DNA from 3 places in the Salinivibrio sp. ML290 genome. Region 2 is predicted to be linked to each of the others. Evidence: riboswitches for the same ligand, from Rfam matches in the RefSeq annotation. Region 2 holds a riboswitch; each other region holds the start of a gene.

Region 1 (9,809 bases), on a different contig from region 2:
GGGTAAAGACATTATGCTCTTGGAACAAGATAGACAGTGGCCGCTGGTGGGCGGGGGTTGTTGTCACTGGCTTACCATCAATAGCAATCTCGCCACTATCAGGGGCAATCAACCCGGCAATCAGTGATAGTAAGGTGCTTTTGCCTGCCCCGCTGGGCCCGAGCACGGCCACAATCTCTCCAGGGGCGATATGGGCATCAAAGGTCATCCAATCTTGTTGGTAACTATACTGAACATCGGAAATCGTTAACATGCGTGTCTCCATTGGATAAGGCGCGTCAGTAGGGCATAACACCCCAAGCTGGTGAGCAGTAACAGCATCGCCGCGGCGGCGCCCGCTTCCATTTGGTAACTGCCCATTAAGCGAAACAAATACAGGGGCAGGGTTTGAAAGTTTTGACTACCAAATAAGGAGATGGCACTGAGATCGCCCATGGATAACACAAAACTCACCGCGACACCGCGCGCAATAGGTGCACGTAAACAGTCCCACTCAATCAGACGTAAACGCGTGATGCCTCTGACGCCTAAGGTGGCGCACAAGTTATGGTATGACTGAGCGAGCTGGAAGGCGGGGGCACTCAAGACCTTGATAAGATAAGGCAGCGCCATCAGGGCGTTCACTGTCATTACCAGCCACAGCGCTAAGCTGAATACGTTACTAAACTGGCGAAACAGCAAAAAAAGCCCGGTACTGAGCACGATACTTGGCACTACCAGGATGATGGCACCGAGCGTTTCTATGCCGTCCGCCTGTTTTTTTCGTCCATGTAAGCGCCAGTGCCGACTGGCTAAGATCACCGCCACGGCTAACACAAAAGCAAAGGTGGTTGCGCCCGTGGCAATGAACAGCGAGTGCAGAGTCGCTTGCCACAGTGCGCTATCGCCGAGCACCGCTAATGCGCTAGGGTTCAGCCCGCGTGCAATCACCACGCCGAGAGGCGGTAACACCAGTAGCAAAACGAGGCCAATCCAAAGGCCATCCCAACACTTGGCCGCACGGCTATCCAAAGACGCAGGCAGCGGCAGCACTTCACTGGGTGTGCTCGGCAGCGGGCGCGTCAAGGTTTGCACGGTAAATGCGATGGCCCCGCATAGCAGCATTTGCCACAGCGCGAGGACAGCACCCGTTTGTAAATCGAAATCAAAATGAATGGCTTGGTAAATGGCCAGCTCGATGGTCGTCGCTTTCGGCCCGCCGCCCAGTGCCATGACAGTCGCGAAGCTGGTAAAGCACAACATAAATACTAGCCCCACGATATGAGGCAAACTTTGGCGTAGATACGGCCATTCTAGGTGCTTAAAACGTTGCCAGCCTTTGAGCCCTAGCTGGGTAGCAAGACGGCGTTGATCGGCTGGGATCCCCTCTAAGGCTTGCACCATTAATTGGGCGGAAAAAGGGAGATTAAAAAACACATGGGCGAGTAAAATGCCACTTAAGCCATAAATAGAAAACGGCATAGCCGCATCGAAGTGCGCGAAAGCTTGTGCAATCCAGCCACTACGGCCATAGATAGCAACCAGTCCAAATACTCCTACCAAGACCGGCAGCACCAAGGTCATGGCGAATAACTTCAGCAGCCATGCCTTTGCTGGAAATTGTCGGCGAGACAGCGCATGAGCGACTGGCACTGCTAGCCCAACGCTAAGTACAACGGATAACGTGGCCTGTTTAAAACTAAAGTAGGTGACATGACGCAAGTAGGTATCTTGCCATAAGGAGGCAAGTGACAAATCGTGGCTGTGAGAGAATAACGCCCAGAGTGCGCTGCCAATCAAAGCCACGACCAAGCTGGCCGCAATACTGCCCGGCCAGGTTCGAGAAGGGTTGAGCATCTTGGCTATTCAACCAGCGCGGTTTGCCAGTCACGCACCCATTGCTGGCGATTGCCCATCACTTCATCAGGCTGATACAGCAAGCTCTCTTGCGGTTTGTCCAAGGTGTAGAAGGCATCAGGCAAGTTGACATCGGTGACCGGATACATCCACTGAGTGGTTGGGATCACCGACTGTGCCGCATCACTGAGCATAAATTGTAAAAACGCATCCGCACGTTCCGGCTGATCGGTATAGGCTGATTTAGCGGCGACTTCGATTTGCATATAGTGCCCCTCTTCAAACATGGCGGCGGCAAAGCGATCGTCTTCATCGGCCACTAAGTGGTAAGCCGGCGAGGTGGTGTAAGAGAGCACCATGTCCGCTTCTTTATTGAGGAACATGTTGTAAGCTTCGGTCCAGCCTTTGGTCACAGTGATCGTGTTATCGGCAAGATCGCGCCATGCTTGTTGATTATTATCGCCGTACACTTTTTGGATCCAAAGCATTAGCCCCTGGCCGACCGTTGATACGCGCGGATCTTGGTAAATCACACTGATGTCATCGCGCTCCTCAATCAAGGCTTTGAGGCTTTTGGGTGGGTCGAGCAAACGAGTAGTGTCATACACAAAGGCAAAATAGCCGTAATCGTAAGGGATAAAGTATTTGTTATCCCACCCGCCAGGCACTTGCAGGCGCTCGGTATTGACCGCGTGCTCGGCAACAATCCCACTGCGCTCGGCTTCTTTCATTAAGTTGGTATCCATACCGAGTACGATATCGGCTTGGGTGGTTTCTCCTTCAATGCGCAGGCGATTAAGTAAGGCGGCCCCATCGTCGAGAGACACAAACTCAAGCTGGCAATCGCATTGCTGTTCAAATTTCGCTTTAATTTTAGGCCCCGCCCCCCATTCAGCAATAAAGGAGTCATAGGTATAGACAGTAAGCGGGTCCGCGGCGCGGGCGCCGAGTGATAATAGCGATAAAGAAACCAGAGTGAGAACAGAGGTAAAAACTTTCACAGCACGCTCCTAAGTTGGGCGTGGGTGTTGAGGCAAGTTGATGGCAACATCAAGTCTCAATCCCTACGCCAGTGTTAGCTGGATCAGGTTCGATGGGTCTAGCGCAGTGCGCAATCTCAGCCGTGAGGCTCCCCAATGAGTACGGTGGTATTGTACTGATTGGCTTAGGGTTAACCAAGCCTTTTAGTTGCCGAGTTGGTTAAGGTCCCAGTTGTAGTCGTATTCCAATGTTGCCTCTTGTGGCAATGGAATATCGCGATACTGGTTTATGTGAGCGATCACGCCTTGCTTATCGCCACCAAAGTCAGCTTCAAACCATTCATAAATTGAGGAAAGTTGCCATTTTTCCCCTTGCTGACTCACGCCTTTATCACTGTTAATGAAGGTATAGGCGGCGTGCTCGAGCTGTGCATCAAGTGCACTGGCTTGAAAGGCTTGTGGCTGAAGATTAGGGCAGCCAAGGCTGGCACAGTTGACCGCATAGTGGGTACGCGGATCTTGCCAAAGCGGGCGTAAAATCCGGTGTTCGATATCGTTTAAAGTGAGCGGCTCGCCAGCGACGGTAACCACTTCATCATCCCAAGGGCCAAAGCTAAATAGCCCACCGAGTTTGGTGATGGAACGGACCGGGTACTCGGCGATAATCAGTTTTACCGTGACCGCATTATAGAGGTTAACCCAATACGCGTATTGCTCGTCTTTGGTCAGGGTACGTGGGTCGCGCGCGGTGAGCATGTCAATGTAATGGTCGAGGGTTGCTTTGTCGTTATCCGTGACCGCGGCATAGTTAAATAAGGTGTGCTGCCCCTGAGATTGCAAATACTTATCGAGTAACACTTGCCAGCTGTGATGGGTAAACGTGGCTTGGCTGTCAGGGTTATGGGCATCCCACATTGCCCAGTAATCCGCTTTGGGCGCGGCTTGGCTGATGAGCGGAAACACTAACCAGAGCAGAAGTATAAAATGTTTTTGCATTGCCAGTCCTTAATGCGATCAAACCTTCTTTGAGACTAGACCAAGCGAGTCAGCGGTTGGTTTCATTGAGGATGGAAAAATGGGTTGAAGCGCCAATAAGTACGGGTAACACCGCGCTTATTGGCGTTCTTGGAGGGCGTATTACACCAAAAAGTCTGGTATTTGTTTTTCAAAGCGTGAGATATCGGCTTCGTGCTGCAACGTCAGACCGATGCTATCTAACCCTTCCAACAGGCAATGACGGCGAAAATCATCCATCTGGAAGGCAAAGCAGTGTTCACCGGCACGGATGGTTTGGGCGGGCAAATCTAGCGTTACAGTCGCGCCTTCATTTTCTGCCACATACGTAAATAAAGCATCGATTTGGCCTTCTTCAAGGGTCACCGGCACCATTTGGTTATTAATGCAGTTGCCATAGAAAATATCGGCAAAACTGGGGGCGATAATCACTTTAAACCCGTAATCATCCAGCGCCCAAGGCGCATGCTCGCGGGATGAGCCACAGCCAAAATTCTCGCGGGTGAGCAAGACGCTCGCGCCTTGGTAACGTGCTTGGTTAAGCACGAACTCGGGGTTCGGTTGCTGGCCCGCATCGTCTAAAAAGCGCCAATCGTGAAACAGGTGCTGCCCAAAGCCGGTGCGGGTGACCTTTTGCAAAAACTGCTTGGGAATGATCGCATCGGTATCGACGTTCGCCGCATCCAACGGGGCAACAATGCCGGTATGAGTGTGTATGCCTGACATAAGGCCTCCTTATAATTGATTAACGTCGACAAAATGGCCCGCAATCGCCGCCGCTGCGGCCATGGCTGGGCTGACCAAGTGGGTGCGGCCTTCACGGCCTTGACGCCCTTCAAAGTTGCGGTTACTGGTGGAGGCGCAGCGCTCTTTGGGGCCCAAGCGATCGTTATTCATCGCCAAACACATTGAGCAGCCGGGCAAGCGCCATTCAAAGCCCGCTTCGCGGAAAATCACATCCAGCCCTTCTTGCTCCGCCTGTGCCCGCACTTGCTCTGAGCCTGGCACCACCATGGCATGCACGCCCTCTGCCACACGTCGCCCTTTGGCAACCGCAGCGGCCGCACGCATGTCTTCAATCCGTGAGTTGGTGCAAGAGCCAATAAAGACTTTATCGATACGGATTTGGTTGATGGCTTGACCGGGTGTCAGCCCCATATATTTTAATGCGCGTTCTGCCGAGTGACGTTCAATCGGATCGTTCATTGTCTCTGGGGCAGGCACGGTATCATGCACACTGACCACTTGGCCGGGGTTGGTGCCCCAGGTCACTTGATGGTGAATTTGACTGCCATCGAGGGTGACCACGCGATCAAACTGCGCATTGGCGTCCGAATGCAAGGTTTGCCAATAGGCGATTGCCTGCTGCCATTGCTCGCCTTTCGGGGCAAATTTCTTGTCTTTTAAATAGGCAAAGGTGGTGTCATCCGGGGCGATCAGGCCAGCTTTGGCGCCTAATTCGATTGCCATGTTGCACACCGTCATTCTCCCTTCCATCGACAAGTCGGTGATTGCGTCCCCGCAAAACTCCACCACATGCCCGGTGCCGCCGGCATGACCGACCTTGCCAATAATGGCTAGGACAATATCTTTGGCAGTGATCCCGGGGGCGGTTTTGCCCGTGACTTCAATTTTCATCGTGCGGGCGCGGGATTGCTTGAGCGTTTGGGTGGCCAGCACGTGCTCGACTTCTGAGGTACCAATGCCAAAGGCCAGTGCACCAAAAGCGCCGTGGGTTGCGGTGTGGGAGTCACCACAGACGATGGTGGTGCCGGGCAGGGTAATACCAAGCTCGGGGCCCATCACATGCACAATGCCTTGGTAAGGGTGATTCAAGTCATACAGGGTGACACCGAACTCTTCGCAGTTTTTGGCCAGTGTTTCCATTTGGATACGCGCCATTTCTCCTGACGCGTTAATGTCTTTGGTTTCGGTGGAGACATTGTGATCCATGGTGGCGAAGGTTTTACTCACTTGGCGTACCGGACGCCCTTTTTCCCGCAGGCCATCAAAGGCTTGTGGTGAGGTCACTTCGTGCACCAAATGGCGGTCGATATACAGCAGCGGCGCTTCGCCGGGCTGCTCGGTGACAATATGGGCTTGATGAATTTTTTCGTACAAGGTCTTGGCGCCTTGCTGGGTGTTTGCATTCGACATAGCTCGTATCCTTACGGGTAATTATTCTGCGCCTTGGCGGATATAGGCGGCGATACGATCGCCCATTTGTTCGGTACTGAGGGCAGGATGGTTGCCCGCCAGATCAGCGGTCAGCTCACCGGCCGCCAGTGCTTGGCTGACCGCATGCTCAATCGCACAGGCCGCGTCTTCTTCGCCTAACGAGTAGCGTAACATTAGCGCGGCGGAGAGAATTTGCGCCACTGGATTGGCGATATTTTTACCCGCAATATCGGGCGCAGAGCCGCCGGCGGGCTCATACAAACCAAATTTACTCGCGTTCAAGCTCGCAGATGGCAGCATGCCCATTGAGCCGGTGATCATTGCGCACTCATCGGAGATGATGTCACCGAAAATATTCGAGCACAGCATCACATCAAATTGCGACGGGTCTTTAATCAGCTGCATGGTGGCGTTGTCGATATACATATGGCTCAAGTGGACATCCGGATAGTCTTTGGCCACCTCTTCCACCACTTCACGCCATAGCATTGAGCTTTGCAACACATTGGCTTTATCGATTGAGCACACTTGCTTATTACGCAACTGAGCCGATTGGAAGGCAATGCGGGCGATACGCTCAATTTCATAGCGATGATAAACTTCCGTATCAAACGCTTTTTCCTCGCGGCCTTCACCTTCACGTCCTTTGGGCTCACCAAAGTAAATCCCACCGGTTAGCTCTCGCACCACCACGATGTTAAAGCCTTTGTCGGCAATGTCGGCGCGCAGCGGGCAAAAGCCTTCGAGACCAGTGTGGATTTGTGCCGGACGCAAGTTACAGAACAGCCCAAAGTGTTTGCGCAATGGCAGCAAGGCACCGCGCTCCGGTTGCTCGGTTGGCGGTAAATGCTCCCACTTTGGGCCGCCCACTGAACCAAATAAAATTGCATCGGCTTTTTCACACCCAGCCAAGGTTTGTGCGGGCAGCGGCGAGCCATGGGCATCAATCGCGGCACCGCCCACAGGATAGTGGTGACGTTCCAAAGTGAGTGAGAATCGCTCGCTAACCGCATCAAGCACCTTCTCGGCTTGCGTCATGACTTCGGGGCCGATACCGTCACCGGGCAAAATAGCAATCTGATGTGCGCTGGCCATGGTTATACTGTCTCCTGTTTTAAGTGGGATTGTTCCTTAATCTGGGCGATTTTGTCGGCGCGATAAATGGCATTGATCACATGCAGTAGCGCTTCACCTGAGGCTTCGATAATGTCGGTCGACACCCCGGTGCCGTGATATTTACGGCCCTTGTAGTTAGCAATGATGTCGGCTTGGCCGAGACCATCTTCTCCTTCCCCTTTGGCGGTCAGATCGAATTTATCCAGTTCAATGTCATAGCCGGTAATGCGGTAGATGCACTGATAAAGGGCATCGACGGGGCCGTTACCAATCGCCGCCTCGCGTTTCTCTTCGTCGCCACATTGCAACTTGATGCTGGTGGTCGCCATTAGGCTGCCGGATTGCACGCCTAAATAGTTCAGCTTGTAGAAGTCGTCCTCTTCTTTGAGGTTGTTGAAGAACATCAAGGCTTCTAAGTCATAATCGAACACCTGACCTTTACGATCTGCCAGCTGCAAGAAAGATTGATACAAGGTGTCTAAATCGTAATCTTGTTGGTCGTAGCCAAGGTTATCCATGTGGCTTTTCACTGCGGCACGGCCGGAACGGCTGGTCAGATTAAGCGCCTTTTTGCCCAAACCAATCGACTCTGGGGTCATGATTTCGTAGGTGTTTTTGTTTTTCAGCATGCCATCTTGGTGGATGCCGGAGGAGTGGCTAAAGGCATTGGCACCGACCACGGCTTTATTGGGTTGGATTGGCATGTTGCAAAGCTGACTAACTAACTTGCTGGTGCGGGCAATTTCGGTGTGGTTCAATCCTGTTTCTACGCCTAACAAGTCAGCGCGGGTTTTCAAGATCATCGCAATCTCTTCCAGCGCGCAGTTCCCCGCACGTTCACCGATGCCATTGATAGTGCCTTCCACTTGGCGAGCGCCGGCTTGAACCGCGGCAATAGAGTTGGCCACCGACATCCCTAAGTCATCATGACAATGGACAGAGATCACGGCTTTGTCGATATTCGGTACGCGGTTAAACAAGGTCGCAATGATATCGCCGAATTCACTCGGCACTGTGTAACCCACCGTATCTGGGATATTGACGGTGGTCGCACCGGCATCAATCGCCGCTTCGACCATACGGCACAAGTTATCTATTGGGGTGCGCCCGGCATCTTCGCAGGAAAACTCCACATCGTCCGTGTATTGGCGTGCATGCTTAACGGCGCGTACCCCCATCTCGACCACGTCATCGTAGCTGCGGCGAAGCTTATCTTTGACATGGATGGTTGAGGTGGACAAAAAAGTGTGGATACGAAAGGCGTCAGCGGCTTTGAGGGATTCGGCGGCCACATCTATGTCTTTAGGAACCGCGCGAGACAAGGCACAGACACGTGCATGTTGCATGTGCTCGGCAATGGTGCGCACGGATTCAAAATCGCCCGGTGAGGAGACCGGAAAACCGGCTTCAATAATGTCTATCTTCAAGCGGTCCAAGGCTTGGGCGATCTGCAATTTCTCTTTGACGGTTAAACTTGCTGACAGCGCCTGCTCGCCGTCGCGTAAGGTGGTATCAAACAGAATGACTTGGCTGTTCTCGCTCATGGGTGACTCCCTGTTGTGTTTGCTTGGCCGCCTTGAAGGGCTCTTTAATTGGCGCTTGATATTATTTTGGCGACGTTAGATACAAAAAAACCCGCGTCTGGCGCGGGTTTTTGAGATTTGGCATTCACTGTTTTCTGCCCAAAACCTACCCGCGCGACTGGGTCACGATAAGGAGGAGGATGAGGCGTAGGTGAAACAGTGTCATGCTGATGTCCGTCAGTAAATATTCTGTTACCAGAAATAACAGAGCGATGGGGAAAGCGTCAATCTGAAAAAAACAAAACCCGTTTTCTGCGCAATATAATGGTAAAAAACTGGTTAATTAAACTGGTTTTAAAACTAAAAGTTAGATTTTTGTACTGTGCTCTGGCGCGGCTTTGTCCAGTCTTCATTATTTTTACTTGTCCCAACGTGCCTGAGCTCAAGCGGCGACGTAAATTCATCGAGATGACCCAATAACGTCACCGACCTGTCATACCGGCTGACTAGAGTTTAACCATCAGCTCGCCGCATTGGGAGGCAGGATGAGAAGCTTTACCGCGATTCAACGCTTCGACCACACGGTGTCGACACTGTGTTTATCTCACCGCTTTAGCGCTGGCACAGCGAAAATAGCCCGTGCCGTTTCCCGTTCAGGTGACGGGCCACTCTATCTGGTGATTGGCTTTACTGCATGGTGGCTTCATGAGGCGGTCGGGCTCTGGTTTTTGCTCACAGGATTGACGGCTTTTGCCATCGAACTCCCGATCTATTGGGTACTTAAACGCAGCTTTCGGCGCGCACGTCCTTCGCAGTTACCTGCCTTTATCACGCCTTCCGATCTTTACAGTATGCCATCAGGCCACACGGCCGCGGCTTTTCTCATGGCCTCATTGCTGAGCACCTTTTTTCCTTCGTTAACCCTTTTGGTGTTCATCTGGGCCAGCCTAATCGGTATTTCGCGCGTGTTACTGGGCGTGCACTTTGTGAGCGATATCGTGGTTGGCGCTGGGTTAGGGCTGCTGTGCGCGACGTTGGCACACAGTATCACTTTCGATCTTTACGGAATAACAGGTATTTAATGAAGCTTTTATACGGTGTTCAGGGAACCGGTAACGGGCATATATCGCGAGCCCGCGCCATGGCTCGTGCCTTGGCCGGA
Region 2 (9,809 bases):
TAGGACATCGCCAGGCTTTGAATACAATTGATTAAAGCAAAGAGATATAAGTCTTTAGTCATACAGAATTGGTGCGGAGTGGTAGTTCAGTTGGTTAGAATACCGGCCTGTCACGCCGGGGGTCGCGGGTTCGAGTCCCGTCCACTCCGCCACTATTTAGAAACCCTAGCTGAAAAGCTGGGGTTTTTTTGTTATTGAACTTCTGGGAAAGATTTGCTTTATAAATAAGCGATCAAACGTCTGAAGAGTAATTGGTGGTGGTAATTTGTCGCGGGATCGCTACAATAGGCACCTATCTACAGGGGTATAGCTCCAATTGGCAGAGCAGCGGATTCCAAATCCGCGTGTTGGGGGTTCGAATCCCTCTACCCCTGCCACACATCAAAGCATCGACATTGTCGGTGCTTTTTTTGTATGTGAATCATCAAGCTTCTCGTAATCCGATTAAGGGAAGATGTGAACATGCAAACTACAAAAAGGCGTGTTGGGGGCTGGGTCGCCAGCCCGGTCGAATCCCTCTACCCCTGCCAAATATCAAAGCATCGACATCGTCGGTGCTTTTTTTGTATCTACTCTCTGTGGTAGCAACCACACCTCTCTTCCCTTTTTCTTCCTCCTGTTTCTTGTTCACATGTCGCGGTATGATGACTTTTTACCAATCGAAAGGAGCACCCAGTGGTAAGCATATTGTGGGTAGGGCTTGGTGGCGCATTAGGGGCATCCTCGCGTTTTCTCGTATCAGAGTGGAGCGTTGCGGTGCTTGGTCGTGCATTCCCATACGGTACCTTAATAGTAAATGTACTCGGGTCATTAGCGATGGGCGTCTTTTTAGCGGCGATGAGTCAAGAGGTGATTGCTCCGGTGCCTTGGCGCCAACTGGTTGCGATTGGTTTTTTGGGCGCATTTACTACCTTCTCGACCTTTTCAGTAGATACCTTGATGCTGTTCCAACATGGTGAGACAGTGAAAGCTTTGTTGAATGTGGGTCTCAATCTCGCGTTGTGCTTAAGTGCAGCCGCGATGGGCGCTTGGTTGCTAGCACGCATCACCGGTTAAGTGAAAACATCGTGTTACGTCGCTTGTTGTTGCGGCGGTGATTTCTTATACTGGCATTGAACTTGTCGGAGTGCCAATTGGCTGAGACCACGTTAAGTGGGATCCGTTGAACCTGATCTGGTTAGGACCAGCGAAGGGAACAAGAGATGCATCAGATCACAGGCCGTACGCGTCTGCCAGTTTGCTCACATCTCAATTCAGCGTTTTCCGGCAAGCATTAATTCCCATAATGAACACCGGAGTAATGCTATGTCGACCCGTAAACAGGCCCGTCTTGAGGCCAAGTCCTTTATCGATTCTCTCTCTGCGCAAACCTACCCCAAATCGGAAAAAGTCTATGTCGAGGGATCGCGACCCGATATTCGCGTAGGGATGCGCGAGATCCATTTGTCTCCGACCTTTGTGGGTGGCAGTAAAGACAATCCGCAGTACGAGGCCAACGAGTCCATTCGGGTTTATGACACATCAGGGCCTTATACTGACCCACAGAGTGCTATCGATATTTACCAAGGCTTAGCGCCAGTGCGCAAAGCCTGGATTGATGAGCGTGCCGATACAGAGTTTCTTGATGCAGTGAGCTCAGACTATGCGCAGACCCGCCTCAGTGATGAAACCTTAAATGATCTTCGCTTTAGTGCCTTACCGTCTATCCGTCGGGCAAAACCTAATCAGTGTGTGACCCAACTTCACTACGCACGCCAAGGCATTATCACCCCAGAGATGGAATTTATTGCTATTCGGGAAAATATGGGTCGCCAACAGTATCGTGAAGAGCAACTAAACCGCCAGCATCCTGGGGAAAGCTTTGGTGCTCACTTGCCATCAAACATCACTCCCGAATTTGTGCGCCAAGAGGTCGCTGAAGGGCGTGCGATTATTCCTGCCAACATTAACCACCCAGAAGCGGAGCCGATGATCATTGGGCGTAACTTTCTGGTGAAAGTGAATGCCAATATTGGTAACTCGGCGGTGAGCTCCTCCATTGAAGAAGAAACCGAAAAGTTGGTGTGGGCGACCCGTTGGGGCGCGGATACGGTGATGGATTTATCGACCGGACGCAATATCCACGAAACTCGCGAGTGGATTTTACGTAATAGCCCAGTTCCGATTGGCACTGTGCCCATGTATCAGGCGCTTGAGAAAGTGAATGGCATTGCCGAAGACCTGACTTGGGAAGTGATGCGCGATACCTTGATAGAGCAAGCCGAGCAAGGGGTCGATTATTTTACCATTCACGCTGGAGTGCGTTTGCACTATGTGCCCATGACCGCCAATCGCGTGACTGGGATTGTCTCGCGTGGTGGGTCGATTATCGCCAAATGGTGCTTGGCGCATCATCAAGAAAGCTTCCTCTATACCCATTTTCGTGAAATCTGCGAGATTTGTGCCGCCTATGATGTATCGCTGTCACTAGGCGACGGGTTACGTCCCGGCTCAGTGGCTGACGCGAACGACGAAGCGCAATTCAGTGAGCTACGTACTCTGGGCGAGCTTACCAAGGTGGCATGGGAATACGATGTGCAGGTGATGATTGAAGGCCCCGGCCATGTGCCCATGCACATGATCAAAGAGAACATGGACGAGCAGCTCACCCATTGCCATGAAGCGCCTTTTTATACTTTAGGCCCGCTGACTACTGATATCGCGCCTGGTTACGACCATATCACCTCCGGGATTGGTGCGGCGATGATTGGCTGGTTTGGGTGTGCGATGCTTTGCTATGTCACGCCCAAAGAGCATCTGGGTCTGCCCAATAAAGAGGATGTTAAAACCGGACTGATTACTTACAAGTTGTGCGCGCACGCCGCCGACTTAGCCAAAGGACATCCGGGCGCGCAGGTGCGAGATAACGCCATTTCCAAAGCGCGCTTTGAATTCCGCTGGGAAGATCAGTTCAACCTTGCTTTAGATCCGGTGACGGCGCGTGCTTATCACGATGAAACACTGCCTCAAGAGTCCGGCAAGGTCGCGCATTTTTGCTCCATGTGTGGGCCGAAATTCTGCTCCATGAAAATCAGCCAAGAAGTCCGAGATTATGCCAAAGAAAATGGCTATGCCGCCGCGGGTGAAGCGATTGATGTCACTATGCTGGAAGACCCGTTAGCAGGCATGCAGCAAAAATCGCAAGAGTTTCGAGAAAAGGGCAGTGAGCTCTACCTGCAAAAATCCCATCATTCGTCACCACAAGGCGCTGAGGTAGCGGACAGCGATAAGGTGGAGTCATGAGCCTGACCCCATTTGCGCCTATGTCTGAAGGTATAGGCCCATTATATCCGGTAGTGGACGATGTGGATTTGCTCGAACGCTTGCTTTGCTTGGGGGTGAAAACCGTGCAATTGCGTGTGAAGCAGCCAGCGCATCCACAATTGCTAGATTGGATACAGCGTGCGGTGGCATTGGGCCGCGCGCACCATGCGCAGGTGTTTATCAACGATCACTGGCAGCTCGCGCTTGAGGCTGGCGCCTATGGCGTTCATCTGGGGCAGCAAGACTTACAAGAGGCGGATCTTGACCGGCTTGCGCGGCAAGGCGTGCGCCTTGGCGTATCGACACGCAGTCCCGAACAACTCGCTGCAGCGATTGACCTCTCGCCCAGTTATCTTGCCATCGGCCATATTTTTCCCACCACTACCAAACAGCTCGCCGAGCCGCCGCAAGGCATTTCTGCGTTAGCACAGCAGGTGGCGACTGTGGATGGCCGTTTCCCGACGGTGGCGATTGGCGGTATTGATCTCGATCGAGCCCCTGACGTTTGGCGCACTGGTGTGGAGGCCATTGCGGTGGTCCGCGCCGTGACGCAAGCGCCTGATTTAGCGGCGCGCATTGACGCATTTAACCGCTGTCTTAATCCATCAAGACAGCAAGGAGGGCGTGATGCTATCGGACAGTGAATACCTGCGTTATAGCCGGCAAATCATGCTGCCAGAAGTTGGAGAGTGCGGGCAGCAGGCACTGAGCAAGGCGCGCGTGTTAATGGTCGGTGCCGGTGGGCTTGGAACCACCGCGGGCCTCTATCTTGCAGGCGCTGGCGTGGGTCAGTTAGCGATTGCTGACTCAGACCACATTGAGCTATCTAATTTGGCGCGTCAGGTGGCGTATCGGGATGAGCAAATCGGCACCGATAAAGCCGCAGCGCTAGCCGCTAACTTGGTCGCGCTGAATCCACATTGCCAGTGCCGAGCCATCAATGCCTATCTAGAAGGTGAGCGTCTGGCGCTTGAAGTGGCGATGGCGGATGTGGTCCTTGATTGCAGTGATAATCTCGCTACTCGCCATGCAGTCAATCAAGCCTGTGTAGAGGCTGGTACACCCTTGGTGAGCGCAGCGGCGATCGGTTGGCAAGGCCAGTTATTGGTTTATCAACCGCATAGCGCATGTTATGCGTGCGCCTTCGCAGACGTGACGCTTTCTGAACCCACGCGCTGTTCTGAAGCTGGGGTAATGGGACCTGTGGTCGGTATGATGGCCACCGCGCAAGCGTTGGAAGGAATAAAACTGTTATTAGGGCAGGCGGTCGGTACCAATCGCTTGTCACGACTGGATGGACAAACCATGACATGGCAGCACTTTTCGCTGCCCGTTCATCCGCACTGTGCGGTTTGTCAGCCAATGCGGGAGGTAAATGATGCGGTTAATCATTAATGACACGCCTACAGAGGTCAATGCCAAGACCGTCGCGCAACTGATTGAGGAGATGAAGGTGCCGGCCGAATCGGTCGCTGTCGCGCTAAATCAGACCATTATTGCGCGTGATGCTTGGTCATCCACGTCACTCACCGCTGGCGATAGCTTGGCGGTCTTTCAAGCGATTGCCGGAGGATAATTATGTTAACCATTGCGGATACAACGTTTTCATCTCGGCTGTTAACCGGCACTGGCAAGTTTGCCAGTCGCAAGACCATGGCCGAATCACTGGCGGCCAGTGGTACTGAACTGGTCACCATGGCGCTAAAGCGAGTCGATGTGCATGCCACACAAGACGATATTCTAACGCCGCTGCGCGAGCTCGGTGTACGCCTGCTGCCCAATACCTCAGGGGCGAAAAATGCGCAAGAAGCGGTCTTTGCCGCGCGTCTTGCCCGAGAAGCATTGGGAACGCATTGGGTGAAGCTGGAAATTCACCCCGACCCCAAATATTTGATGCCTGATCCGATTGAAACTCTTCAAGCGGCGAAAACGCTTGTGGATGAGGGGTTTGTGGTGCTGCCATATTGTCATGCCGATCCTGTGCTGTGTAAGCGTTTGGAAGAGGTGGGATGCGCGGCGGTGATGCCCCTTGGCTCACCGATTGGATCCAACCAAGGGCTGGCCTCAATGGCGTTTCTCGACATCATTATCGAGCAAGCTCGCGTGCCGGTGATCATTGATGCCGGCATTGGTGCACCGTCAGATGCGGCGTTAGCGATGGAGCGCGGCGCTGATGCGGTATTGGTCAACACAGCCATTGCCACGGCTGGCGATCCGATTGCCATGGGCGCAGCGTTTAAACAAGCGGTTGAAGCCGGACACTGTGCGTATCGTGCTGGGCTGGCGGGCACACACAATCACGCCCACGCGTCTAGCCCCTTAACCGCGTTTCTTGACGCTAAGGAGGCGTGATGAGCTTTTCTGAGCGGTGGGCGGCACTCGATTGGGATCATCATCGCCTTTCGATTTACAGCAAAACGCGCCAAGATGTCGAGCGGGCGCTGGCTAAATCTTCGCGCAATTTGGACGACTTCGCTGCCCTGATAAGTCCTGCCGCTGAAGCCTACCTTGAGGCCATGGCTCAGCAATCTGCGGCGCTGACGCGGCAGCGGTTTGGCTACACCATGGGGTTTTATATTCCGCTGTATCTCTCCAATTTATGCGCCAACGTGTGTACCTATTGCGGTTTTTCGATGGAAAACCGAATCAAACGGCGCACGCTGGATGAAGCCGAGATCGCCGCCGAGTGTGAAGCGATCAAAAAAATGGGCTTTGACAGTGTGCTATTGGTGACCGGTGAGCATGAAACCAAGGTAGGGCTCGAGTATTTTCTCCGCGCCTTACCCTTGGTGAAGCGATACTTTCATCATGTGGCGATGGAGGTGCAGCCGCTGGATACCGAGGCATATCGCGCCTTGGTGGCACAGGGTGTGGATGCGGTGATGGTTTACCAAGAAACCTACCACGCTCCAACCTATGGGAAACACCACAAGCGCGGGAATAAAACCGACTTTCACTACCGGCTGCAAACCCCAGATAGGTTGGCACAAGCAGGGGTCGATAAGATCGGTCTCGGCGCCTTGATTGGCCTTGAGGACTGGCGCACCGACAGCTTTTTTACCGCCCAGCATCTGGATTATCTGGAAAAGCAATACTGGCAAAGCCGCTATTCGCTATCTTTTCCGCGCTTACGTCCTTGCGCGGGGGCGTTACAGCCGAAATCGGTGATGACGGACAAGCAGCTGGTTCAGCTGATTTGTGCCTATCGGTTGTGGAATCCGCAGGTAGAGCTGTCGCTATCGACACGAGAGTCCCCCCACTTTCGCGACAATGTGTTGCCCCTTGGCGTCACGAGCCTATCCGCGGCGTCAAAAACCCAACCGGGCGGTTACGCGAACCCTGAGCCACAATTAGAGCAGTTTGCCATCAGTGATGAACGGAGCGCGGCAGAGGTGGCCGCCAGCGTCCGAGCCCTCGGTTTTGAGGTGGTATGGAAAGATTGGGATAACATCTACGATATCGCGCGTCAGGCGCAAATGGCTTCACAAACGGCAGTGGGTTAGCGACAATGTGGGCATGAAACGTATTACTGTATATGTAGGTCCACGCTGTCCTCACTGTGAGGCGGCCAAAGCTTACTTGGATAAAAAAGGGCTGCGTTATCGTGTTGTCGATACAGCCACGCCCAAAGGTAAGAAGCTGCTGGCGGCAACTGGCTCGCGGGGTGTCCCGGTGATTTGCATTGGCGATACCACCTTGCGCGGCTTTTCGCCCAAAGCGGTCGAGAAAGCCCTGAAAGGGGAATAAAAAAAGCGTCCAATCGGACGCTTTTTGTTTTTCATGCTCGGTGAAGACGCGACTTAACGGCTTAGTGGCGCGGTCGCTTGTTTTAACCAAGCTTGGTCTTGATCATCGAGGTGCGGGCTGATTTCATCCCACACCGTTTGATGATAGCGATTCCACCACTGGATTTCCGCCTCGCTGAGTAAGCTCACATCGACCAAACGACGATCGATCGGTGCACGCGTGAGTGAGGCAAACCCGAGCATCGTCATGTCACCCTCGGTGGGCTTTTCTTCAATCAACTCGAGGTTTTCAATCCGGATCCCAAACGCGTCGGCGCGATAGTAGCCCGGCTCGTTTGACACCACCATGCCTGGCAATAGCGCGACGCTATTGGGCGCTTTGGAAATGCGCTGCGGACCTTCGTGCACGTCCAAGAAATGCCCGACACCATGACCGGTGCCATGGTCAAAATCATAGCCGTGTTGCCACAAATACTGGCGTGCTAAGGCATCAAGCTGGCTGCCTGAGGTGCCTTTCGGGAACAGCGCAGTGGCCAGCGCAATATGCCCTTTAAGCACCAGCGTGAAGGCCTTTTTGATCTCAGCGCTGCATTCGCCCACCGGCACGGTACGGGTAATGTCGGTGGTGCCGTCATAGTATTGACCGCCTGAGTCGACCAAGTAGACGTTGTTGCTCTCAATCACGCTCGGTTTAGGCTGATTGTTGTGGTTATAGTGACACATGGCCGCATTGCCACCGGCGGCGGAAATGGTATCAAAGCTTAAGTCGACCAGTTGATCGTCTTGTTGGCGGAATTGATACAGGGTGTCCGCGAGCACGGCTTCATCAGGGCGTTCACCGGCGTCGACTTGACGGTCAAACCAGGCCAAAAAGCGGGTCACGGCAACTCCATCGCGCACGTGACAGGCACGCATACCGGCGATTTCTTTCGGGTTCTTGGCTGCTTTTTCAAGCGCACATGGGTCTTGCGCTTCCACCACAGTGACTTGCGCTTGTTGGAGGGTGTCCAGTGTCCACGCATTGGCACCGTTTGGGTCGACCAATACACGTTGACCGCGCAGCGCTTGCAGGGCATCAACCAGACTGTCTGGGTGCGCGACGCTCACGCCTTGGCCCACGTGTGCATCAAAGCCTTCGGGGAGACGGTCAGGGTCGATAAACACGGTGACGTCACCGGATTGCTTGATAATCGCTTGGGTCAGTACCACGGGCAAACGTGGGATGTCGCGACCACGGATATTGAGCAGCCAACAGACGGCATCGGGTTGAGTGAGTACCGCGGCATCAAGACTCTGTTCGGCTAACTGCTGGCCAATGGTTTGACGTTTATCCAAGCTGGCGCGGCCGGTTTTCTCTTCACCTAGTAAAATGGCAGGGCTATTAAGCGGGGCGGGGCGATCGTCCCACAGGCTTTCAATCGGATTTTGCTCAACACTCACCAGTGTCAAAGCCCCATCCAACGCGCGTTGGGTACGTTTGTACCAAGCAGCGCTATGCATGCGAGCGTCGATAGCCAGCTTGGCACCTTTTGGCAATTGTTGCTGGGCCCATTGCACCGGTGGCTCATCAATCAGGTGGCAGTAGTCAAACAGGCCGGCGGGGACTTGCTTACGGACTTGAACCACATAGCGGCCATCAACAAAAATTGCTGCCTTGTCGCGGGTGATCACCGCAGCGCCTGCTGAGCCGGTAAAGCCGGTCGCCCAGTGGAGGCGCTCGTTATGCTCAGGCACATACTCACCGAGATATTCGTCTTCATGGGGGATGAGTAGGGCGTCATAGTCGTGTTGAGCCAGCCAGTGTCTTAGCTGCTCAATACGCTTAGTAAGGGTCGCGTCCATTATTCTTCCTTCTTTGTATAGGGTGAACTCGCCATGTTCGGCCACGCGTGAAAAGCCGGTGGGTTAGACCCTAGCGCGATTGGCAATAGGCTGCAATTTTGCTGGGCTAAATTGCTGACAGCGCGAAATAATCAAGGCTTTCAGCCATTGGTGCCCTGGGTCATTTTCTTGATTTTGATGCCAAAACAAGGTGTACGCCATCGGCGGTATTGGCGTCGGTAACGGCCGTACCACCAAATTGAGCGATGCGGCAATATAATGCGCAAACTGGCTTGGTGAGGTAAACACCAGGTCGGTATAGGTACACAGGCTCGCCGCACTGTTGAAATCTGGCACGTACATGGCTATGTCACGCTCAATATTACGCTCTGCCAGTTTATAGTCCAACAGCCAGCGGTCATTCCCATCACACTTCACCTGTACATGTCGCAGTCCAAGGTAACGCGCTTCATCCCATGGCCCCCTGAGTGCCGGGTGATCGGCACGCATCAACACACACTGGTGATCTTGGCAAAGCTCTTGGTAGAGCACGCCCTTAGGCGGCATCATGGTCAACATGGCATCGGCGGGATTTAAGTCCTTGCCGGTGATGCCAAAGTCGATATTGCCTCGCGCAAGCCCATCAAAGGTGGTTTGATCCCAAGCAGCGGTATTAAGGGTGATAGCTGGGGCCGCTTCTAGCATATCGCCAATAAACTGTGGCAGTAGCAATGGATAGGCGCTCTCGACGAGGGCAAAGCGAAAACAGCGATCGCTTAAGTGCGGCTGAAAGTGATCCGGCTCGGTCATCGCCGCAACATCATTGAGTAAAGCGCGTAGTTTCGCTTGTAAGGCTTGCGCCCGAACCGTGGGTTTGAGCCCGTGGGCCGCCCGCGTAAAAAGTGGGTCGTTAAATTGCGCTCTTAGTCGGGCCAAATT
Region 3 (9,809 bases), on a different contig from region 2:
GACAAGCGGTCGCGCTGAGCGGACAGCGTCGTCGCCCATCATTTGGTAAAGAGAGAGCAATAATCTTACATGGATGTGGATGTATCTGAATGTTGCGTCGTCACCATTCGGCCTGCGCAGCGCAACGAAGCGCGCTACTTTTGGCGTAATATATATTATTCCCGTGCTTGGAAGCAGTATGATGCGCCGTATACACCGATAGATCCGGTGTCGTTTTGGTCGTTTCGTTTTGGTCTTTTTCGTCGTTTCATCGTGGGTGACACGGCGCAGGTGATTTGTGTGGACAATAAGCCTGTGGGTTATGTCACCCTGTATTGGGAAGACAAGCGCACGCGTTGGTTGGAAGTGGGGATCACTATTTTCGATCCTGTCCACTGGGGCAAAGGTATCGGCCGACGTGCTCTGACGCAGTGGATTGACCAATTATTTATTCGCCATCAAGTCAACCGAATCGGCTTGACCACTTGGTCGGGAAACACGGGGATGATGCGCTGTGCTAAAGCACTAGGGATGCGCGAAGAGGGGCGCTTACGCGCCGTCCGTTATTATCAAGGTGAGTACTATGACTCACTTCGTTATGGGGTATTGCGCGATGAGTGGTTGCAGCAAGCTGCGCCAGTGCGTCAAAACGGTCCCTCGTCCGCCAACACCCTGGCCGCTGTCGCCTCAACCATGCACCAAGACCATTCGCTGGTTTGATTGCGGCAGTAACCAATCTTCAAGTGCTGTCCGTTCAATCGGCCGAGAGAGCACATACCCTTGCAAGTAGTCACATTGGTGTTGGCGAAGCCAGCATAGCTGCTGTTTCGTCTCGACGCCTTCTGCTACTACGGTTAAACCGACGGCATGTGCCATGGCAATCATTCCTCGACACAGGGGCGCCGCTTTACCGTTAGGCTGATCGATATCCATAATAAAACTGCGATCCATCTTAATCACGCTAAACGGATATTGGCGCAGCAGCGAGAGGGATGAATACCCGGTGCCAAAGTCATCGAGGTACAGTTTTATTCCCAGTGCGTGAAGCTGACGCAAGTTCCTCCCCACCGTTTCTGAGTGCTCAAGTAAGGCCGTCTCCGTCATTTCTAACCCCAGACACTGAGGCGCAAACTGGTGTCTGGCGACCAGCGAGGCAACGTCATCGGCGAAGGTGGCTGACTGACACTGCTTGGCAGACACATTCACGGTGATAGAAGGACATTGATTGGCAGGGAATCGGGTATGCCAGCTATCCAGTACTTCGGCAACTTGCTCGAGCACCCAGTCGCCCAGCTCAATGATATAGCCTGTTTCTTCTGCGATTGGGATGAACTCTGCAGGAGAGATCCACCCTAACGTCGGATGTTGCCACCGGAGCAGTGCTTCTGCGTGGCTGAGTGTTTCTTGTTCGCCATCGAAAATAGGTTGAAACACGAGATGAAACTGCTGATTAGCCAACCCTTTCTTTAAATCTTGTTCAACAATAAAGCGCTGCTGAACTTTGGCAAGCATGGCTGGCTGGAAAATCGCGAGGCGTTCACGGGTCTGCTTGGCGTGATACATGGCAATATCGGCTTGCTGAATAATATCCGTCACCGACGCATTGGCCTTGTTAACTGATGCAATACCAACGCTGGCGGACAAGTTAATCATATGGTCGTCCACCTTGTACGGTGTGCTGAGTGCCTGCAGCAGGTGCTTGGCTTTGGTTTGTGCTAATGCCAGTGAACTGTCGGCTTTAAGCAAAATGATGAACTCGTCGCCCCCAAAGCGAAATACACGCTCGCCACTGACCGATTGTGTTAAACGTTTGGCAACCTGCTTAAGGAGCTTATCGCCCGTTACATGACCGAGAGAGTCGTTAACCACTTTAAACCGATCCAGATCGATAAACAGCAAGGTAAAGTGCTCGCTGTACTGGGCGCTTACTTGCTCAAGTGCGCCCTCCAAGGCATGGTCGAGCGCCGCTCGGTTTGCCAGCCCAGTTAGACTGTCGTGCTGGGCTTGATGGGTGAGTTGGCGGGTCTGCTTATTGACTAGGTGTTGTGCTAATGAAAGTCGATTGGCGTATGACCAAAAACTGGCAAGAACCGATAAGCCGAGTGACAGTACCAATAGTCCAACCAGCACCCCGTAGAGTAGCCCCGTGTGCAAGCCGCGCAGATGGGTGAATCTAACCACTAACCCTTCTTCGCTGCCGGCAATCGGAACAGTGATATCGGGCGAATGAGTATTTCGCCATCTATTCAACGCCAATAAAGAGTGGGTGGCAAACATTTGCTGATGGCCAAAGGCTTCACGGGCGATTAGCCCCATATCGGGCGCGGGAGTGTCACCTTGCCAAAGCGTGGGTAGAAAGGTATCAAAATAAAGTGTGGTGGCGAGAAAGCCTGCTAACTGCCCATGTCGTCCTGTGATTGCGGCAAACCATCGCACACCATGGCCTTGCTCGTCGTGAATTAATCGCGCGACGGGCTGACGTTTAAAATAGGCGCGCTCCATGGTCACTGTGTTCTCGCACTGCGCATCCGCGCGCCAGCCTAAATACCCTTCTTCGGCCGCTTTCGGGGATAGGTAAAGCGCGGGAAAGGTATCGCCCCGCATCACCCACTGGCAGGCTTGATTGTTGAGTGGAGGAAAAGGGCGATAATGGCTTTGTTGGGCGGCGAACTGTTTTAACTCAGCGCGATTGACTCGGGGTAACCACATAACACTATCAAGCCCTGAGCGCTTTTGGGTATGGTTGTCGATAAAGGCATGGAATTTATCGCGCGTTGGGCCACCTTCTTGTTGCAGATAAAGCTGCGCCGACAGCTGTAGCTCATAGAGCTGAGAAAACGCTTTACTAAGAGCATGGCGCTGCTTTTCCACATCGGTCGCAAACCGGCTTTGCTGACGCTGGTTTTCCAAGGTATAGACTGACCAGCCTGCGATTAGCGCAATCATTATAACCGTTAGGTAACGCCATAGAGGTTGTGAGGAAAAATACCGCATAAAGAATACATCGAATCTCACTATCGAGAGAGACAGGGTAGGGCGACTCGATGACAATCTGTGCTAAATACGGTTTCATTTTTATGACAGGGCGTGACTTCGCCTGCCCTCGTGTGTCAGAAAAATGACGGGTTTTTTATACAGGGTCAAGGTCGGTATCGGTCACCAATAACGTATTTAAATGTGATGTATATCACATAAGGGTTAGGGGCTTGATTCAACACCGAAGTTTGGACGCAATCGGTCAATTATGCATTTTTGTCGCGATGATTCGATACATTCTGCCTGAGGTTTGGGTAGGATGAGTGAGCGTTCTCTGCTAACTTTCAATGAGTCGATGGAGAGACAACCCGATCCACCGTTCCCTTTCCTTCCTGGCGATAACACATTGATTGTGGAGGCGTTCCATGAAAAAACTGGAGAATATCTCTGCGATATGCTTTGACTTAGACGGCACACTCGCAGACCCCTTTGATGATCTCTATGACGCAGTCCTCGGCATGCTCAGAGGATTCAACTTGCCAGAGGAAGAGCCTAACTCTATTCGTGATTGGGTGGGGGATGGTGCCGATTTATTGATCCATCGGGTGCTGACTCGGCACATTGATGGGCGTGTTTCCACCACTGTGCTTAATCAAGCGCGGGCTTTGTTTTTGTCCTCCTATCTGGGCAATAAACCGCCAAAAACTCGACTCTATCCAGGCGTACTTGCGTGTTTAGAAGGGCTCTCGCAGCGCCAGTTTCCGATGATATGTACCACGGATATGCAAACCGCGCACGCCAACAGTTTGCTAAAGGCCCTCGGGGTGGCTCACTTTTTTACCCGCATTTTAGGCACGGACGCGATTGCGGCGGGAAGACCTGATCCAGATAGTATTTATGAGGCGGCTGCCATCCTCGCGGTTCCGCCCACGGAGTTGCTAGTCGTCGGTGATGCCGTAAACGATGTTCACGCTGCCAGGGCAGCAGGCTCGCCCGTCGTGTGTGTCGATTATGGCTATAATTACGGTACGGCGATCCAAAAGATGGGGCCAGACACTACCCTTGATACATTGGCATCTTTGCCCAATATTATTTCTAAGCCGAGCCGGCTCAATGTGGCAGGCCATGCATTGGCCTCTCCCCCGGTATTGGCAGGGCCGCTTTGTAGTCGTCGACAACGACTGGGAGGTGGGGCACAATTTCGCTAACACAGCCAGGAGGGAAGCGTGAAAAACGAACTCAATCCTACGCACCTACTTCGCGCTTTTGAGATAGTGACAGAGTATGGTGAAGAAATTGAAGATGGACACCGCCTAGATGGCATCGACGCTTTCTCAGATTATGACGGCTATACCATTTATTTAGCGGGTAATGGGGTACAGTTACGCGTGGGGTTCCACAATACCTATGACCTTGACTATGAGCATGAAAACCTGAAAGAGCAGTTCCTGAAGAAGGTGGACGCTTTGGTCAAAAATTACAAAAAGTAACCACGATAAAACCTCTCTAGGTACGTGGTATAACGCCCCAATGGATGGGGCGTTTTTTGTTTGAGGCGGGAAAATGAACGAGCAATCAACCATGGACGGTAGGTGTGCACGCGGCTCACAGGCTCATTATAAAGCACTGGTGGACAGTGCTGCGGCAGCCATTTTAGTGATTGATGAGAGGGGGATTATCCTTGACGCCAACCCTTTCACCCACACCCTGCTTGGCTACGCGCAAAACCAGTTAGTTGGTCAGGATGTTGAGTGTTTAATGCCCCCTGAGCATCAGGGCAAACACGGCCAGTACTTAAAAAAGTATCTGTCCACCGGTGAACCCAATGTGATTGGTACTGGTCGGCGTGTTATGGCAAGACACCGTGAGGGACATTTAGTGCCTGTCCACTTGGCAGTGAGCGAAGTGTGGGTCGATGCGCGACGTGAGTTTATCGGCATTATGTCTGACTTAAGCGCATTAACCCATGCCCAAGCCACTGTTCAGCACGAGCGAAATAGGCTGAAAACCATCATCGATGCGATCGGCAATCCTGTGTTTGTCAGAGAATTAGGTGGTCAATATGCGTTAGCAAACCGAGCCTGTTTGCAAGCGGTGAATGTTGACCATGTTACCCAATTGGCTGAGGCGTTTGGTAAAGCGCTTCCCGATGGCATGCGTGACACCCTCAACGCCCTCGATCACCAATTGACTGTCGACGGTGAGCCCGTCCACATTGATGTGACACTGCGCGATGGTCGCACCTTTAAGCTGGCGAAAACCCTGATTCATCACCTTGCCGGCGAGCCTTACGCCATTGTCACTGTGGCTTATGACGCCACCCCACTTTTACAGGCCATGCAAGAGGCTGAGCGCGCCAATCAAGCAAAAAGTGATTTCTTATCGGCGATGAGCCACGAGTTACGCACGCCGTTGAACAGTGTTTTGGGTTATGCGCAGTTATTGCTTAAATCGCCCGATCTAACCCTTTCAGACAGTCAGCACCAGTATGTTGAACAAATCCACCAAAGTGGCCGTCATTTGCTTGCCTTGATCAATGATGTCTTGGATCTGGCAAAAATTGAGGCCGGCAAAACCACCATTAACCCGACCTGGTACCCAGCTACGGCACTGGTCAATGATGCCATTCACACGTTAGCGCCGCTTGCCGAACGACAAAAGGTGAGCCTACAAAGCCATTTGCCTCAAGGGCTGGACGGAGAGCTTTATGTGGACCCGATCCGGTTTAAGCAAGTATTGATTAATTTGCTTAGCAACGCGGTCAAATATAACCACCCTCAAGGAAGCGTATGGGTTGACGCACGCGAGGCCGGCGGAAACCTCACACTTTGCGTCAATGACACTGGGATTGGCATTGCATCTGATCAGCTAGCCGGCTTGTTTGAGCCCTTTAATCGTCTGATGGCAGAAGATTCACTGATTGAAGGCGCGGGGGTTGGCTTGGCCGTGACCCATCAACTGGTGGCAAAGATGCAAGGCCGTATTGAGGTAACAAGTCAAGTGGGTGAGGGGAGTTGTTTCTCCGTCACTTTCCCTTATCGGTCAGCGTTGTCATCCGCCGGCTCAGAGGGCAAGATGTTGCGGCAGGCAAGTTTATCCTTAAAGCAACCTCACCGTGTGTTGTATATCGACCGAGACAGCCATCAGCAGCGACTGATGGCTGATTGCTTTGAGGATTGGCCCTTGCTGACATTGCATTGTGCGCATGATGTCTCACTGGCAGACGCAATGGCACACACATTGGCGCCGTCGCTTTTGATCATCAATGGCGATGATGCTGCAACGCTCCAGGATCATGGGTTGCAATTCATTGAGGGGAGATCCGTGATTGTGCTTGAAACGGAACAACACAAGCCTCACCACCCGCATACTCCCTCATCGTTTAAGCGGCTCCAGCACCCCGTGTCGTCATCCGATCTTGCTGCGGCTATCCAATCGTTACTGGAGGACAGGGAATGATAAAGTCATCATTACAAGCGACTATTTTGATCATTGACGATCGGCGGGAAAACATTGACTTGCTCTCTGCAATGCTCAAGCAAGCAGGATACCAGCACTTGATTGGCTTAACGGATCCGAGCTTGGTCACCGATCACCTTTCCCCAGTTCCGGATCTTATCTTACTCGATATGCGTATGCCGCAGCGCTCAGGACTTATGGTGTTGGACGATCTTAACCATGCCCTCGGTGAGCATTGCCCGCCGGTTATGGTGTTGACTGCAGATAACGATCTGAATTTGCGTAACCAAGCCTTGTGCCGCGGAGCGATTGATTATATCAGCAAGCCGTTTGATTATGACGAAGTGCTTCAGCGTATTCATAATCTGCTGCAGTTACAGCTCAAAACGTTAAAACAGCGAGACCAGGCCGCGCGCTTGCAAATGTTGGTGAATAAACAAACCGCCGCGTTGCGTGCCCTCTCTCTCACCCATTCTTTAACAGGGCTCCCCAATCGTCGAGCCTTGTTAGATGCAGCGGAACGACAATTAATGCGAGGCTCCGTCACTGTGCTAATGATTGCGCTTGATGGGATGGAGGCAGTGACCCAGCACCAAGGGCACTTAATGACAGAGGCCCTGTATAAACACATTGCGGAGCTGCTGGCGAACAGTACGGTAGCGCGCTCGCATCGAGTGGGAGTATGGGATAGCTCGAGACTAGTGATGCTGATTGAAGGCGAGGGTGAAGAGGCGGCGCAAAAAGCGGCGAGGATTCACCGATTGATCAATGGGCACCACACGTTAGAAGGGCGGTTAATGTTCTTACATTGCCATATTGGGATCAGCCGCGCCCATTCTGAAAACGAGGATGTCGCCCAGCTTTTTCGCCAAGCGATTTTAGCCATTCCAACCAATGAGCAGCCTGTGGCTGAGTATCAACCTGAACTCGATAATAAAGCCCAGCGTGAGCATTTGATCCGTACTGAGCTTGGCGCTGCCTTGCAAAGTAACCATCTATCCTTAGTGTATCAACCTAAGTGGCGACTTGATGGGGGGCTGCTGGTGGGGGCCGAAGCATTACTGCGCTGGCAACACCCAACGCTCGGGGCGATAAGCCCCGCCGAATTTATTCCCATCGCTGAGCGCAGTGCCGATATGATGCAACTTGGCGATAAAGTGTTAATGATGGCACTGGAGGCGGTGGCGCAATGGCGGGCTCGCGCCCTAGTTGACGAGTGCTTTCATTTGTCGGTAAATGTGTCTGCCCAGCAGCTCCGTCATGGTTTTGCCGAGAGTGTGCTGGCTCGCTGCCATGCGACAAATATCCCGCCGGCCATTATTCAATTGGAAGTCACGGAATCGGCACTGATCCAGCAAATCTCGGTGGCATTGCGAGAGCTACAACAATTGCGGGAGGCTGGTATGCATATCGCGTTGGATGACTTTGGCACCGGATATAGCTCATTGAGTTACCTTAAACAGTTACCCGTTGATTGGGTTAAACTCGACCGCAGTTTTATTCAAGACCTAGCCACTAACGCCAGTGACAAACACTTGGTGGGTAGCGTGATTGATTTGGCGCATGGGTTTGGTCATGGCGTGGTCGCCGAAGGGGTGGAAAAAGTCAGCCAGCAGCAGGTGCTGCAGACGATTGGCTGCGACCAAGTACAGGGCTTTTTATATGCAAAGCCGCTTGCTATAACCGACTTTGAGGACATTTTATCGCAAGGTAGACACGCGATGAACGCCGAGATCTCGCCTACCGCGCATTAAATGACGCCTCGGTGCGCTAGATTTGGCCCGCACCGAGGTCACTTTGAATCATTCAGTGGCTTCATGGACGGTTTCTTTAGTGTCCTCCCACACTTTTGATGAGTCTTCTTTTACTCCTTCCCAGGTGTTTGAGCAGCCGGCAACAAATAAGGTGGTGATCACAAGCAATAACGATAGCTTCATAGGGACTCCTGTTCGCACATTTTTGTTACGCGTATTTTACGCATTACTTATCCTACTCGAACCTCGAAAAAGGCTCCAGCGGCGAATAATACGCTTGCGCTTTGCCTGTGGGGTTAATATCCTGAACGACAGTTAGTCGGGGAGCAAGTGATTGCTGAGACTGCGAAAGCAGGACCCGTAGAACCTGATCCAGTTAGCACTGGCGGAGGGAACTGACACGTTCAGCACACGAAGTGGCGCATTTCGGCTTACTTCGTCTCCTTCCGCCCCTGATGATTAAGGGGCCAATATGAACCTATCTCCACCTGTTATTCTTACCATCGCCGGCTCAGACAGCGGTGGCGGTGCCGGCATTCAAGCCGATATTAAAGCGATTTCAGCCACCGGCGGTTATGCGTGCTCGGTGATCACCGCGTTAACCGCGCAAAACACCTGTGGCGTTGAGGCCGTCTCGGCAGTTGATCCTGGTTTTGTCCGCGCCCAGCTAGATGCGGTGTTGTACGATATGCCAGTGCGTGCGATTAAAATCGGCATGCTCGCCAACCAAGCGATTATTCGCGAAGTAGCTGCCGTGTTAGCGCGATCGCCACACTTACCGGTGATTTTAGATCCCGTGATGGTGGCCACCAGCGGCGATCCTTTGTTGGATGAACACGCCATGACAGCGTTGATTGAAGCGCTGATCCCACGCGCAACCGTGCTCACCCCCAACTTGCCGGAGGCGGCGCGATTAACCGGTCAGCCTGTCCCCACCTCCATTGAGCAAATGCATGCGTTAGTCCCCGCCTTGCGTCGCCTCGGCTGCCCGTACGTGATGCTCAAAGGCGGCCATTTACATCACGTTCCTGAAAGTGTGGATGTGTGGATTAGTCGAGATACTTGCCAAACCCTGAGCGCCCGTCGGGTTGAGACCGCGAATACGCACGGCACAGGCTGTTCACTGTCTGCCGCTATCGCCTCGTTTTACGCCCAAGGGATGACGCCTATCGAGGCCGGGCGCGCGGCGAAGCATTATCTCACCGACGCCTTGGCGCATAGTCAGCAGTTAAAGGTGGGAAGAGGCGCGGGGCCTGTGCATCATTTTTACGCCTACCCAGTCGAAGCGCGTCATCACGATGCGCAAGAAGCCTCAGTCGAATAGGCCGTTTTTCACGAATAGGGCACGTAAAGCGAGTCCGCCGCTGCTAAGGTGAAGCGGCGGACTGCTCGGGAAAGGCTAACAGCCAGTGTCGCGTGTGATAAATGGTGTCCGAATCACGCCGCCGACCAATGCGGTAAACGCTCGGCAGCAATGTAGAACACGCGATCGCCGGGGGCGACGTCTGTTTTAAGGTTGGGGTTAAGGGTAATACCTTCACCTTTGTCGAGACCAATTAACGTTGCATCGTATTCATGCTTTAATTGATTGAACAAGGTGCCGACGTCCGTGGCGCTCGCATCGGTGGGGTAACGCGCGCA

What was found. Region 2 has a riboswitch for thiamine pyrophosphate ahead of thiC (phosphomethylpyrimidine synthase ThiC). Riboswitches for the same ligand answer to the same signal wherever they lie in the genome.
Region 1: another riboswitch for thiamine pyrophosphate. It lies ahead of thiB (thiamine ABC transporter substrate binding subunit); the one in region 2 lies ahead of thiC (phosphomethylpyrimidine synthase ThiC).
Region 3: another riboswitch for thiamine pyrophosphate. It lies ahead of thiD (bifunctional hydroxymethylpyrimidine kinase/phosphomethylpyrimidine kinase); the one in region 2 lies ahead of thiC (phosphomethylpyrimidine synthase ThiC).

What each region holds. Positions count from the first base shown of each region.
Region 1 covers NZ_MUEY01000004.1:53,206-63,014, reverse strand. Annotated here, with positions in the region: gene thiQ (thiamine ABC transporter ATP-binding protein) at 1-253, opposite strand, end outside; gene thiP (thiamine/thiamine pyrophosphate ABC transporter permease) at 247-1,836, opposite strand; gene thiB (thiamine ABC transporter substrate binding subunit) at 1,842-2,837, opposite strand; TPP riboswitch at 2,881-2,982, opposite strand; gene BZG23_RS05470 (DUF547 domain-containing protein) at 3,021-3,812, opposite strand; gene leuD (3-isopropylmalate dehydratase small subunit) at 3,954-4,556, opposite strand; gene leuC (3-isopropylmalate dehydratase large subunit) at 4,566-5,987, opposite strand; gene leuB (3-isopropylmalate dehydrogenase) at 6,009-7,103, opposite strand; gene leuA (2-isopropylmalate synthase) at 7,106-8,668, opposite strand; gene BZG23_RS05445 (phosphatase PAP2 family protein) at 9,193-9,729, shown strand; gene BZG23_RS05440 (MJ1255/VC2487 family glycosyltransferase) at 9,729-9,809, shown strand, end outside.
Region 2 covers NZ_MUEY01000008.1:122,558-132,366, reverse strand. Annotated here, with positions in the region: rRNA gene rrf (5S ribosomal RNA) at 1-16, shown strand, start outside; tRNA gene BZG23_RS09610 (tRNA-Asp) at 76-152, shown strand; tRNA gene BZG23_RS09605 (tRNA-Trp) at 301-377, shown strand; gene crcB (fluoride efflux transporter CrcB) at 676-1,056, shown strand; TPP riboswitch at 1,113-1,212, shown strand; gene thiC (phosphomethylpyrimidine synthase ThiC) at 1,306-3,282, shown strand; gene thiE (thiamine phosphate synthase) at 3,279-3,947, shown strand; gene BZG23_RS09585 (HesA/MoeB/ThiF family protein) at 3,931-4,698, shown strand; gene thiS (sulfur carrier protein ThiS) at 4,679-4,879, shown strand; gene BZG23_RS09575 (thiazole synthase) at 4,882-5,655, shown strand; gene thiH (2-iminoacetate synthase ThiH) at 5,655-6,806, shown strand; gene BZG23_RS09565 (glutaredoxin family protein) at 6,820-7,050, shown strand; gene BZG23_RS09560 (aminopeptidase P family protein) at 7,104-8,891, opposite strand; gene BZG23_RS09555 (LysR family transcriptional regulator) at 8,955-9,809, opposite strand, start outside.
Region 3 covers NZ_MUEY01000007.1:199,698-209,506, forward strand. Annotated here, with positions in the region: gene BZG23_RS08455 (GNAT family N-acetyltransferase) at 70-699, shown strand; gene BZG23_RS08460 (bifunctional diguanylate cyclase/phosphodiesterase) at 667-2,925, opposite strand; gene BZG23_RS08465 (HAD-IA family hydrolase) at 3,381-4,163, shown strand; gene BZG23_RS08470 (DUF3081 domain-containing protein) at 4,182-4,445, shown strand; gene BZG23_RS08475 (sensor histidine kinase) at 4,519-6,414, shown strand; gene BZG23_RS08480 (putative bifunctional diguanylate cyclase/phosphodiesterase) at 6,411-8,168, shown strand; gene BZG23_RS08485 (entericidin EcnAB) at 8,217-8,351, opposite strand; TPP riboswitch at 8,479-8,579, shown strand; gene thiD (bifunctional hydroxymethylpyrimidine kinase/phosphomethylpyrimidine kinase) at 8,641-9,492, shown strand; gene BZG23_RS08495 (potassium channel family protein) at 9,606-9,809, opposite strand, start outside.